4 regions of the Staphylococcus sp. Z5-21 genome follow, and region 4 is predicted to be linked to each of the others. Evidence: riboswitches for the same ligand, from Rfam matches in the RefSeq annotation. Region 4 holds a riboswitch; each other region holds the start of a gene.

Region 1 (3,219 bases), 310 kb from region 4:
AAACGCGTAGCGACAATAGGTCCTATGCGTTTTTTGTGCACTATCGAAAGGGTAGGGGAGGTGTAAAAAGTATAAAATAGCAAATATGATTAGGCGGAATTCAGCTATATTTTAGAGGTATGTCTTAATTATTTCTAAAAATTCAGAGAAATATAAACAACGTGTGTTTAAGCTTTTTAAGACAATCGTTAGTCTAACCTCACACAAACGGATGTCTAAAGATATTGCGCATTTAGAATGAGTTGTATTAGAATTGATATATTATTTTTGAAGTGCCATGAGAGGGTGGGTGTGTATGGAAAATGAAGCGCATGTAACATTTAAACAAGGTGTCAAAGCGTGTATTCCTACCTTGTTAGGATACGCAGGCGTGGGTTTATCTTTTGGAATTGTTGCAGTTGCTTCAGGATTTAGCTTGTTGGAAATTATTTTACTGTGTTTGCTTGTATACGCAGGCGCAGCACAATTTATAATTTGCGCGCTTGTTATTGCAGGTACACCTATATCCGCAATTGTATTAACTGCGTTCATCGTCAATTCTAGGATGTTCTTATTAAGTATGACACTCGCGCCAAGCTATAAGGATTATAGTTTACTAAATAGAATTGGGTTGGCAACACTGGTAACAGATGAAACATTTGGGGTTGCAGTGACACCACATCTAAAAGGCGAAAAAATTAATGATCGATGGCTACACGGTTTGAATATAACAGCTTATGTTTTTTGGACGATTGCATGTATTATTGGTGCTTTATTTGGTAAGTACATCCATGACCCAGACGCATTAGGCTTAGACTTTGCAATAACGGCTATGTTTATTTTTCTTGCCGTCTCCCAATTTGAATCAATCAGGCGCTCAAAAGTTAAGATTTACTTAGTTCTGATTATTTGTGTCATTGTGATGATGTTGGGATTAAGTTTATTTATGCCATTATATTTAGCAATTATTTTAGCTTCTACAATAACGGCAGCACTTGGGGTGGTGATGGAACGATGACGACAACGATACATATGTTAACGATTATTATTTTATGCGGAATTGTGACGTGGTTGACTCGAATTATACCGTTTGTGATGATTTCTAAAGTTCATTTATCTGAACGTGTAGTCAAATGGCTCTCCTTTATCCCAATTACATTGTTTACAGCGTTGATTATTGATGGTGTCTTGGTCCAACAAGATGGTGTAATTGGATACACAATCAATATGGCATTTTTGATAACGATGATACCTACGATTGTAATTGCCATCGTTTCAAGGAGTTTAACGATAACGATTCTAAGTGGGATTATTATTATGGCATTGTTGAGATGGTTTTTTTAAAGAATATCATTGATGAAACACAGGATATCCGTTAGAATTAGAATAATTAGAAAATTATGATATTTCCGATTTTTAGTCTGTCATACTTTCGTTTTATACAATTAAAATCAAATCTTATTTCGAGAAGCTGAGGGACTTGGCCTAGTGATGCTTCAGCAACCGGCTGTGTAGTACGGTGCTAAAACCAACGATACACTCGAATGATAAGTAATTATAACTTCTTACTTATTTTATATGAGTGAGAAGTTTTTTATTAAGTAGGAGGGAAATCATGACGAATTATACGGTAGATACTTTAGAATTAGGGCCTTTTACAACGGAATCTGGAGAACTCATATCTAATTTGAAACTACGCTATGAACATGTGGGGTTGAAAGGACAACCTTTAGTTGTTGTCTGTCACGCTTTGACAGGTAACCATTTAACATATGGGACAAATGATCAACCAGGATGGTGGAGAGGTATCATTGATGGGGGCTATATGCCTATCAATGATTATCAGTTTTTAACTTTTAATGTAATTGGTAGTCCGTATGGTTCAAGTTCGGCATTAACAGATGCTGATTTCCCTCAAACGCTCACGTTAAGAGACATTGTACGTGCAATTGAAATAGGCATAGAAACGTTAGGATTTGAACACATTAATATTCTCATTGGTGGTTCTTTAGGAGGCATGCAAGCGATTGAATTATTATATAATCGCAAATTTAATGTCGATAAAGCCGTTATACTTGCTGCAACGGATAAAACATCATCCTACAGTCGAGCGTTTAACGAGATAGCGAGGCAAGCCATTCATTTAGATCCTAAAAATGGTATGAGTATCGCTAGACAATTGGGTTTCTTAACTTATCGATCATCTAAAAGTTATGATAAACGCTTTTCACCAGATCAAGTTGTCGCCTATCAAAAACATCAAGGTGATAAGTTTATGAATCATTTTGATTATGCATGTTATTTAACACTGCTGGATGTCTTGGATAGTCATGATGTCGATAGAGGACGTGATGATGTGGATGAAGTATTCCGTAATTTAGATACGAAGGTTATGACAATGGGCTTTACCGATGACTTACTTTATCCTGATGACCTTGTTCGAGCAGTCGGCGAGCGCTTTAAATTTCATAAACACTTTTTCGTTCCTGACAATGTAGGACATGATGGATTTTTACTTAACTTCAATGATTGGGCGCCGAATCTATATCACTTTTTAAAAGTCTATAAAATCAAACGTAAATGAACTAACTAAATAGATTTAATTTTTGGGATGTGCCGGTTGTCTTCTTACTACTAAATAGAGGTGAGAAACAAGTTGGTTACATCCTATTTTTGTGTGAAATATAAATAAGTTGTTGTTAGTGAAGAAGCGATTGATATATAACAATGATTTCTAAGGATTATAGTGAAGGTGTATTTTCTGAATAGAACTTCTATATAAAATGGGTTGCCAATAATTGTATAAAAGTTTTAAAGAGGTTAAAATAAAGGGTATAGTCAAAAATAGTATGGGAGTGGCGAATTTGTTTTCTAAAATATATCCTAAAGCAACTGTGCTTAGTATTCTAACGCTAATCGTAGTCGCTTTGGCTTTGCATATATTACCACCGCTTGGTCTTGTATTGAGCGCGTTTGCGACAATTCCGGGCATTATCTTATGGCATAAATCAATTGAATCATTCGGATTGACAGCTGTCGTAACGGTTGTATTAACAACTTTACTGGGTAATATATTTGTATTAAGTATCATGGTCCTCGTGCTCATTACGAGTTTCGTTGTTGGCCAATTATTAAAAGAAAGAACATCTAAAGAACGTATACTATATATAACGACTACATATATTAGTATGATTTCATTAATTGCATTTATGGGACTGCAAACGTTTGATAAGATACCAA
Region 2 (3,219 bases), 310 kb from region 4:
GTACAACAAGTCATTGAAGCAGCAGGAAGAAAAGCTGTCTTAATTCCAGGTGACATTAGAGATGAACAATTTAATTACGATTTAGTTGAAACAGCTTACAACGAACTTGGCGGGTTAGACAATGTAACCATTGTCGCCGGTCATCAACAATATAGAGAAAGCATAAAAGGTTTTGACACAGCTTCGTTTTCAGAAACATTTGAGACGAATGTTTATCCAATATTTTGGACAGTTCAAAAAGCAGTAGATTATTTACAAGCTGGTGCAACCATTACGCTGACCTCTTCAGTTCAAGGTTACAATCCAAGCCCAATTTTACATGATTATGCTGCTTCAAAAGCTGCGATTATTTCATTAACGAAAAGTCTATCCGAAGAACTCGGTGCGAAAGGCATTCGTGTGAATTGTGTTGCGCCAGGACCATTTTGGTCACCATTACAAATTTCTGGTGGTCAACCGCAATCTAAAATTCCGAGCTTTGGACAAAAGGAAGTCTTGGGCAGAGCAGGTCAACCTGTAGAATTATCAGGCACATATGTACACTTGGCAGCTGAAGAATCCAGTTATACAACAGGTCAAGTATATGGTGTGACAGGTGGTACTCAGTTAGACTAGGTTATATGAAACGTCACAGCTAATGTGGAGATGATTCAATCACATTAAAGTTGTATCATCTAAACCCTGTGACTTCTAGCTTGATAAGCGAATATTACAATGAGTCATATAGCCGACGTTATATGGGCGAGATTGAGAAATCAAATTCAATGTTTGGTTTCTGTCTCGCTTTTTTATTATTTTTAAAAGGAGTATAAATGTGGATGAAACAATATAACGCAAACACATTAACGAAACAACAGAATTATAAATTACTAAGTGGTAGTGTTATTCCAAGACCAGTTGCATTTGTGACAACACAGGATAAAGATGGGAATTTAAATGCTGCACCGTTCAGTTTTTTTAATGTTGTATGCAGCGCACCTCCTATGATTATGATTTCTACTGCACGTTCACAAGGAAAGCGCAAAGATACATCGTTAAATATTGAAGAAACAGGCTCATTTGTAGTTCATATTACAGATGAAATGACTGTAGAACAAATAAATAAAACGGCTGCACCTATAGACAGAACACTAAATGAATTAGAAAGAACGCAGTTGACATGTGTGAAATCAGAAGTCGTGCCTGTACCAGGTGTGGAACAAGCCAAAATTCGAATGGAATGCAAACTAAATCAAATCGTTACATTAGGCGATGCTCAAGAAGGATCAGATTTAATCATTGGTGAGGTTGTGATGTATCACATTGATGAGGCAGTTTACTTTGATGATAGTAAAATAGATGCACAAGCATTAGCGCCTGTGGCACGTTTAGCTGGAAATGATTATGCTGCATTAGGACAATCATTTACGATTAATCGACCAACAGAGTAATTTATAAATGATAAGACTGAAGTCATTAGCTCATCAGCTAATTGTTAAGATTTGTTAAAGTTTAAGCAAGAATTTAAAACAGTAATTGACGAAACTAATTTAATATTGTACTGTGAAAAATAAATTAAATAACTTATCAAGAGAAGTGGAGGGACTGGCCTGTGGATACTTCGGCAACATGATTATGCGTGTGCCAATTCCAGTAGCATCATTTATGCTAGAAGATAAGAATAAATGTACAAAGTTTACTCTTTCTTCAATTGGAAAGAGTTTTTTATTTGAGTAAGTTTATTTAATGGTAGAAAAATTGATGTTCTGTTTGAACTTAAAGGAAAGTTGGTTTTGTATGGAGGAGACAAAGAAAGGTAATGCATGGGCACTGATACCTTTAATTATTTTTGTGGGTATGTTTTTAGGTGTTGGTATCATTACCGGCGATTTCACTACAATGCCCCTAAATGTTGCGATACTAGTAGCGACAATTGTGGGACTTGTATTAAATAGAAAAGAATCATTTCAAAAGAAAGTTGAAATTTTTACTAAGGGTGCAGGACATTCCAATATTATACTAATGATGCTCATTTTCTTATTAGCAGGAGCGTTTTCGCAAACAACTGAAGATATGGGTGGCGTAAAATCTACAGTGAATTTGGGACTATCTTTGATTCCTGAGAATTTAATCATTGTAGGTTTATTCGTGATATGTATGTTCGTGTCACTTTCTATGGGTACATCCGTGGGCACTGTAGCAGCTATAGCGCCTGTTGGCTTTGGACTAAGCCAAGCAACGGATGTCTCTGCAGCCATCACTATGGCGACGGTCGTAGGTGGGGCGATGTTTGGTGATAATTTATCAATGATTTCAGATACAACGATAGCTGCGGTAAGAACTCAAAAAACAAAAATGAGTGATAAGTTTAAGGTGAACATCAAAATCGTGTTACCTGGTGCCATAATTACTGTCATTGTACTTTGGTTTTTAACAAATGGAGCACAAATTGATGCATCTAAGAGCTACGATTATGATCTTATAAAAGTAGTACCTTATTTATTTGTACTCATACTCGCATTATTCGGCGTCAACGTTATTATTGTACTTATTGGCGGTATTATACTTTCGGCAATTATAGGTTTATTTTATGGTACCTTTGATTGGATTGGGTTATTAAACTCTATTTCTAAAGGGATTATTGGCATGGAGGATATTGCCATTATTGCACTATTAATTGGTGGTCTAGTGGCATTGATACAACACAATGGTGGTATTACATGGTTACTTAATTTTGTGCGTAATAGAGTGAAATCTAAGCGTGGCGCAGAACTAGGAATTGCTGGCTTAGTGAGTGTGGCCGATATTTCAACTGCTAATAATACGATTTCTATATTAATGGCAGGGCCATTAGCTAAAGACATTTCAGATGAATATGGTGTAGATCCGCGTAAATCAGCAAGTATTCTAGATATGTTTGCAAGCTGTTTCCAAGGACTATTACCGTATAGTCCACAGCTTATTGCAGCAGCAGGTGTGGCATCTATATCACCGTTTGAATTGGTACCGTATGCGATTTATCCGATGATATTAGGGATTTGTGGTCTGATTGCTATCGCCTTTAGATTGCCGAGATTGGACAAGAAATAAACCCTAACAATCATGTGAAGTGAATATTTCATATGTATGGATGATTAACAGTCGTCATGCAAAATTGTTAAGTTTAATATAAATTGAGAGAGTGCGGAATCTTATGTATTATTTGATTTCTGACTCTCTTTTTTAAGTATAGACTAACGG
Region 3 (3,219 bases), 700 kb from region 4:
AAACGATTAATTAAATCTTGAGCTTGTGTTCTGTATGCTTCTGGCTTACTCCAAGCATTGATAGGATTGAGCAATGTTTGAGGGACATCTTCTACTTCAACAGGAATATCTAATCCGAACATATCATCTTTCACATATTCTGCATCTCTCAATTTACCTGTAATGGCTTGATTAACCATTTGTCTTGTATAATTTAGGCTAATACGACGTCCAACGCCATACTTTCCGCCAGTCCAACCCGTGTTAACTAAGTAAACATCAACGCCATGTTTATCTATTAAGTTACCTAATAAATCAGCATAAACTTTAGCGTTTAATGGTAAGAATGGGGAACCAAAACAAGTAGAGAATGATGGTTCAGGCTCAGTAACGCCTCGTTCTGTTCCAGCTAATTTAGCAGTGAAACCACTTAAAAAATGATACATCGCTTGGTCTTTGGTTAATTTTGAAATAGGTGGTAATACACCAAATGCATCTGCAGTTAAGAAAATAATTGTATTAGGATGCGCTGCTTTAGATGGTGTCACAATATTATCAATGTGGTGAATAGGGTATGCAGCTCTAGTATTTTCCGTGTATTGCTTGTCGTCAAAATCAACATCGCCTTCTTCATCAACAACAACGTTTTCTAGAATTGTTCCGTATTTAATAGCATCATAAATTTGTGGTTCTTTTTTCTGTGATAGATTAATTGCTTTTGCGTAACAGCCACCTTCGATGTTGAAGATACCGTTATTATTCCATCCATGCTCATCATCACCGATGAGTTTACGTGTAGGGTCAGCAGAAAGTGTTGTCTTTCCAGTACCTGATAAACCAAAGAATAGAGCTACGTCGCCTTTTTCGCCAACATTTGCTGAACAATGCATACTCATAATGTCATCTTTAGGTAGTAAGTAGTTCATTACGGAGAAGATTCCTTTTTTCATTTCACCAGCATATTCAGTTCCACCTATTAGGATTACTTTATGTTTAAATGATGTGATAATGAAGGTTTCTGAATTTGTACCATCTATGGATGGGTCTGCTTTGAAGTGAGGTCCAGAAATAATAGTGAAGTTTGGTTTGATTTCTTGAGCTTCTTCATTTGTACTTGGACGGATGAACATGTTTTGAGCGAACAAATTATGCCAAGCCAATTCATTAACAACAGTGAGTTTTAACTGTGAATCTTCATCGCTACCTGCATAACCGTTAAAAACATAAAGCTCATCTTTCTTATCAAGATAGTTTAATACTTTATCATATAAATTTAGAAATTTTTCTTCTTCGATAGGTTGGTTTATGTTGCCCCAATCGATGTCATCTCTATAAGATGGCTCAGTGACAATAAACTTATCTTTTGGTGAACGACCAGTATATTTACCAGTTTTTGCATTGATGGCGCCTAATTCCGTTAGTTCGCCTTCATTATTTTCTAAAATTTTATTATACAACTGAGTTGTAGATAATTGAAATAATGAAGATTGCTTGTCTAAAATGCTTTCAATTTTGCTTGTATAAGTGTATGTATCTACCGCCATACTTGATCCCTCCACGCTATTTAGTTGATGTAAGCCTTTACAATTACAGAGTATAACATATATAGATTAATAGTCCACACCAATTTCAAAGGAATTTTAAATAAATATTAATAAATGTAAAATTGACATTATATGTTAGATTAGGTACTATATAGATTAACGGATTCTCTTATCCTGAGTGGCGGAGGGACATGGACCCAATGAAGCCCAGCAACCTCTTCTTAATTGAAGAAAGGTGCCAAACCGTTTGCAGACAAATAGCGTCTGAACGATAAGAGCGAATGGACGTATAAAGGGCCTTCTCTCTATTTACTATAGTGTAGAAGGCCTTTTTTAATGAGCTCAACAGAGAGAGAATTTTCGTAATTTAAAACTAAAGGAGCAAATTATGACATATAATAAAAGATTGTTTACTTCAGAATCTGTAACAGAAGGGCATCCGGACAAGATTGCTGACCAAGTATCGGATGCGATTTTAGATGAAATTTTAAAAGATGACCCAAATGCACGTGTGGCTTGTGAAACGACTGTAACCACAGGTATGGCTTTAATTTCAGGAGAAATTTCAACAACAACTTATGTTGATATACCAAAAGTAGTTAGAGAAACAATTAAAGAAATAGGTTACACACGTGCGAAATTCGGTTATGACAGCCAAACGATGGCTGTATTAACAGCAATTGACGAACAATCTTCTGACATCGCACAAGGTGTAGATACAGCTTTAGAATATCGCGACGAAGCTTCTGAAGCGGAAATTGAAGCTACGGGTGCAGGAGATCAAGGCTTGATGTTTGGTTATGCAACTAATGAAACAGATACGTATATGCCGTTACCCATTTTCTTATCACATCAGTTAGCTAAACGCTTATCTGACGTACGTAAAGATGAAATTTTAAAATACTTGCGTCCTGATGGAAAGGTTCAAGTGACAGTTGAATATGATGAACAAGATAAACCAGTTCGAATAGATACTATTGTTTTATCTACGCAACATGCTGAAGATATTGAATTGGATCAAATTAAAGATGATATTAAAACACACGTTATTTATCCAACAGTGCCAGAGTCATTATTAGATGAACAGACGAAATTTTATATTAACCCAACTGGTAGATTTGTAATCGGCGGTCCTCAAGGAGATGCAGGACTAACAGGTCGAAAAATCATCGTGGACACATATGGTGGATATGCACGTCATGGTGGTGGATGCTTCAGTGGTAAGGATCCAACTAAAGTTGACCGCTCAGCTGCATATGCTGCACGTTATGTAGCTAAAAATATTGTTGCAGCTCAATTGGCTGAAAAATGTGAAGTACAATTAGCGTATGCGATTGGTGTTGCTGAACCGGTTTCAATTTCAATAGATACATTTGGTACTGGTAAAGTCAGTGAATATGAATTAGTAGAAGCTGTAAGAAAACATTTTGATTTAAGACCTGCCGGAATTATTAAAATGCTTGATTTAAAACATCCAATTTATAAACAAACAGCTGCATATGGTCATTTTGGACGTACTGATGTGCTATTACCATGGGAAAAATTAGATAAAGTTAACTTATTAAAAGATAGTGTCAAAGCTTAAACTGAGACAAAATGTTTAAATTTTAAACTTTACTATCGAATACGATGTGCATATCTATTATAATTAAGTTACTGAACACATAAAGGAGCGTTTTTGTTATGAATTCATTTG
Region 4 (3,219 bases):
CTGGTTTAAATTCATTGAATAAAGTTTCATCAAACAAATAATCATTTTCCTTACTAGCTGGAATATGTACTGTTACGATATCTGCATTTTGGATTGCTTCATTGATGGTACTTGCATAAGTTAAAAAGCTTCTATAATCATCATTAGGTGCAATGTCATAAGCCGTTACTTCAGCGTCAAATCCTTGCGCAAATATCTTAGCAACAATTGAACCAATGCGACCTGTTCCAATGACAGCAACTTTCAAGTCTCTAATAGAACGTGATAATATATCCGGTTGCCACCTAAAATCATATTCAGCAGTTTTTTGTTGAATGTCATTATAATTACGAACTAGATTGAGTGCTTGTGACACAGTATATTCCGCAATTGAATGTGGTGAATAAGAAGGTACATTACTAATAATCAAATTATATTTTTCCGCCAATTCAAAATCATAAATATCAAAGCCAGCACTACGTTGAGCAATTTGTTTAATCCCAAAATCATGTAATTGCTTATAAATGGTTTCGTCCAATGGTATTTGTTGCGAAATAGACACACCATCAAATCCTTTTACACGTGAGACAGTTTCACATGTTAATAAATCTTCATCTAAATCGACTTCTACTTTATGCTTATTAGACCAAGCTTCAATGAAAGCTTTATCCTCATTTCTAACGCCAAAAAGTTTTATACGCGTCATGTTAGCATCCCCTTTAAAATTAATGTTATTCATACAGATGTCTCAGAGATTGGATTCTCTCGGCAGCTACTTTCAATTGCTCATCATCAAGCGCTAATGATATACGCACATAGTTTTTACCATGTTCACCAAACGGAATACCCGGTGCAACAAGTATGGATTGCTCTTGTAATAAATAGTCAACAAATGATTCCCCGTCAAAATTTGGCGGCGTTTTTAGCCACAAGAATATACCACCTTTCATCGGTTCAAATGGAATATTTTCTTCCTTTAACTTCGCTTCAAAAGTATCCCTACGTTGTTTGAAAATATTACTTTGTTCGTCCAAGAAATCATCATAGTGATTCAATGCATAGGTCGCTGCATCTTGTAACGCACCAAACATACCCGCATGCGTGTGTGTGTGATATTTTTTCAACGCTTGAATGATATCTTTATTGCCTACTGCAAATCCAACTCTAAAACCGGACATATTATATCCTTTAGATAATGAAAATACTTCAATCGCTAAATCTTTTGCACCTTCTGTTAGTAAAATACTCGGATTTTTATGATCAAACCCAAATGCACTGTACGCAAAATCATGAACTATTTTAGTCTTTGTACCTTTAAATTGCGCTACAGCCTCATCAAATACAGCTTGTGTAGCTACTGATCCAGTAGGATTATTTGGATACGTTAAATAGACTAATCGCGTATTTTTCAATATATCCCTATCCACTTTATCCCATTGAGGCAAGTAATATGGTGGTTCTAATACGAGCGGTTGTGGATGTGCATCAGCTAATAAGACACCCGCCTTATAATCTGTATAACCTGGATCTGGTAGTAGTACATTTTCACCAGGATTAACAATACAAGATGGTAAAGCTACCAAACCATTTTTAGTTCCGTACAAAATACAGACTTCATCGTCTTTATCTAACACGACATCATATTGCCTTTGATAAAAATCTACAATCGCTTGTTTAAAAGTCTCTTTACCATGAAATGCTACATACTTTTGATTATTTGGCTCTCGCAATGCATCTGTAAAACAATCAATAATCCCTGTTGGTGTTTCTCCATCTGGTATACCTACCGCCATATTAATTAAAGGTAACGGCCCATGTTCAACAGGCTGCCCCATCGTTTTTGCAAAATAACTATCTGGTACTTGTGCTAATCTATCCGAAATCACCATCAAAGTCCTCCTAAAAAAAACTATATACCTACGAAAGTGGCATATAGTTTACATGTCACCTATCTTTCAAGTAGTGTTACTTGTTGGACGAAGCACAGTACTTCTTTACAAAGTCTGTTGCTGAAGCTTCACAGGGCCAATTCCCTCAACTTCTCTGGATAAGTTTTGCTTTTAAATTACTATTAATTTTATCAGAATATTCAAACATGTCAATGCAAAAAAAGGGAGTAGGACAGAAATCAAATTTTCTAATAGAGATTTCGTAGTCCTACCCCGGCAAGGATGACTAGGATTGAAAAAAGCTTGATATAAGTGTATTTTCAATCCAGTCATCTACTGCCTAATTGAAAAAGAACCTAAGACATTAATTTATGTCTCAGGCTCTTATATTTATACCACCAAACCGCGTGTTCAGTGCTATAAATCCTACCACCAACCGTGTGAAGCACGGAAAGATAACGCTGCGTCTACTGAACCATAACGCTGTTTAGCGTAGTTTAACATACCTTTAGTTTGATCAGCTACTGAACCAGTACCCCATGATTCTTTAGTTTGACCTAAACCTCTGTATCCAGCTGAGTTAACAGCGTTTGGATTACCACTTGATTCAGGTAAAACGATTGAATTCCACATAGCTTCTGAACCACCAGCAGCTAAGAATTGAGCTTTAACTGATCCACCAGTTGAAGCAGCTGAAGTTTGAGCAGCTTTATAAGTTTTTACTGCAGCACTTGTTTGTGCAGTTTGAACGTTTGTGTTAGATGAAGCTTTAGGCGCTTCAACAGCTGCTACTTCAGTGTTGCTTGATTGTTGTTGTGTACGAACTTCGTTAGCTGAAGTTTCGTTAGTGTGTGTAGTTGCTTGAGCAGTTACATCTTGGATAGTGTTAGAAGATGCACTTTGAGCACCTGCAGTTGTATAATTCCATGACCAAGTTTGGCCATCAGAAGTGAAAGTATATTCGTTTCCACCTAATACGAAATCATAGTTATACGCACCAGCGTGTAATGGTTTTTCATTTAATTGCTCTGGGTTGTTTTGAGCTAAGTCAGCTAAATGCGCTTGGTCGATATTTTCTTCTGATGCATGCGCTTGATTGTGATCAGCTGTTGCTGCATATCCTGTTACACCTAATGCTACTGCTAATGATGATGCTAAAATTGTTTTCTTCATAATAAAAAAAATCCTCCAATTAATTTCTTTTTAAATTAAATTATATTTTCGTTAAATTATTTATCGTATGTGCTGAAATCTTTTAAATTTAATGTCTTATCTTTTTGCCACAAATAATATACCATAAATTTCGTTCAGTTATATTACACTTCCTTAACAAAACGTTACAAATCAAATT

Evidence for each region. Region 4 has a riboswitch for S-adenosylmethionine ahead of M1D64_RS01475 (aminotransferase class I/II-fold pyridoxal phosphate-dependent enzyme). Riboswitches for the same ligand answer to the same signal wherever they lie in the genome.
Region 1: another riboswitch for S-adenosylmethionine. It lies ahead of metX (homoserine O-acetyltransferase MetX); the one in region 4 lies ahead of M1D64_RS01475 (aminotransferase class I/II-fold pyridoxal phosphate-dependent enzyme).
Region 2: another riboswitch for S-adenosylmethionine. It lies ahead of M1D64_RS02920 (Na+/H+ antiporter NhaC family protein); the one in region 4 lies ahead of M1D64_RS01475 (aminotransferase class I/II-fold pyridoxal phosphate-dependent enzyme).
Region 3: another riboswitch for S-adenosylmethionine. It lies ahead of metK (methionine adenosyltransferase); the one in region 4 lies ahead of M1D64_RS01475 (aminotransferase class I/II-fold pyridoxal phosphate-dependent enzyme).

Annotation. Positions count from the first base shown of each region.
Region 1 is NZ_CP096462.1:14,256-17,474, forward strand. Features, by position in the region: gene M1D64_RS00050 (AzlC family ABC transporter permease) at 296-997, shown strand; gene M1D64_RS00055 (AzlD domain-containing protein) at 994-1,323, shown strand; SAM riboswitch class I at 1,435-1,533, shown strand; gene metX (homoserine O-acetyltransferase MetX) at 1,595-2,563, shown strand; gene M1D64_RS00065 (DUF2232 domain-containing protein) at 2,829-3,219, shown strand, end outside.
Region 2 is NZ_CP096462.1:629,419-632,637, forward strand. Features, by position in the region: gene M1D64_RS02910 (SDR family oxidoreductase) at 1-615, shown strand, start outside; gene M1D64_RS02915 (flavin reductase family protein) at 819-1,430, shown strand; SAM riboswitch class I at 1,561-1,661, shown strand; gene M1D64_RS02920 (Na+/H+ antiporter NhaC family protein) at 1,777-3,069, shown strand.
Region 3 is NZ_CP096462.1:1,021,161-1,024,379, forward strand. Features, by position in the region: gene pckA (phosphoenolpyruvate carboxykinase (ATP)) at 1-1,523, opposite strand, end outside; SAM riboswitch class I at 1,690-1,801, shown strand; gene metK (methionine adenosyltransferase) at 1,912-3,108, shown strand; gene M1D64_RS05140 (nuclease-related domain-containing protein) at 3,207-3,219, shown strand, end outside.
Region 4 is NZ_CP096462.1:320,683-323,901, reverse strand. Features, by position in the region: gene M1D64_RS01480 (D-lactate dehydrogenase) at 1-685, opposite strand, end outside; gene M1D64_RS01475 (aminotransferase class I/II-fold pyridoxal phosphate-dependent enzyme) at 711-1,868, opposite strand; SAM riboswitch class I at 1,925-2,033, opposite strand; gene M1D64_RS01470 (aggregation-promoting factor C-terminal-like domain-containing protein) at 2,295-3,041, opposite strand.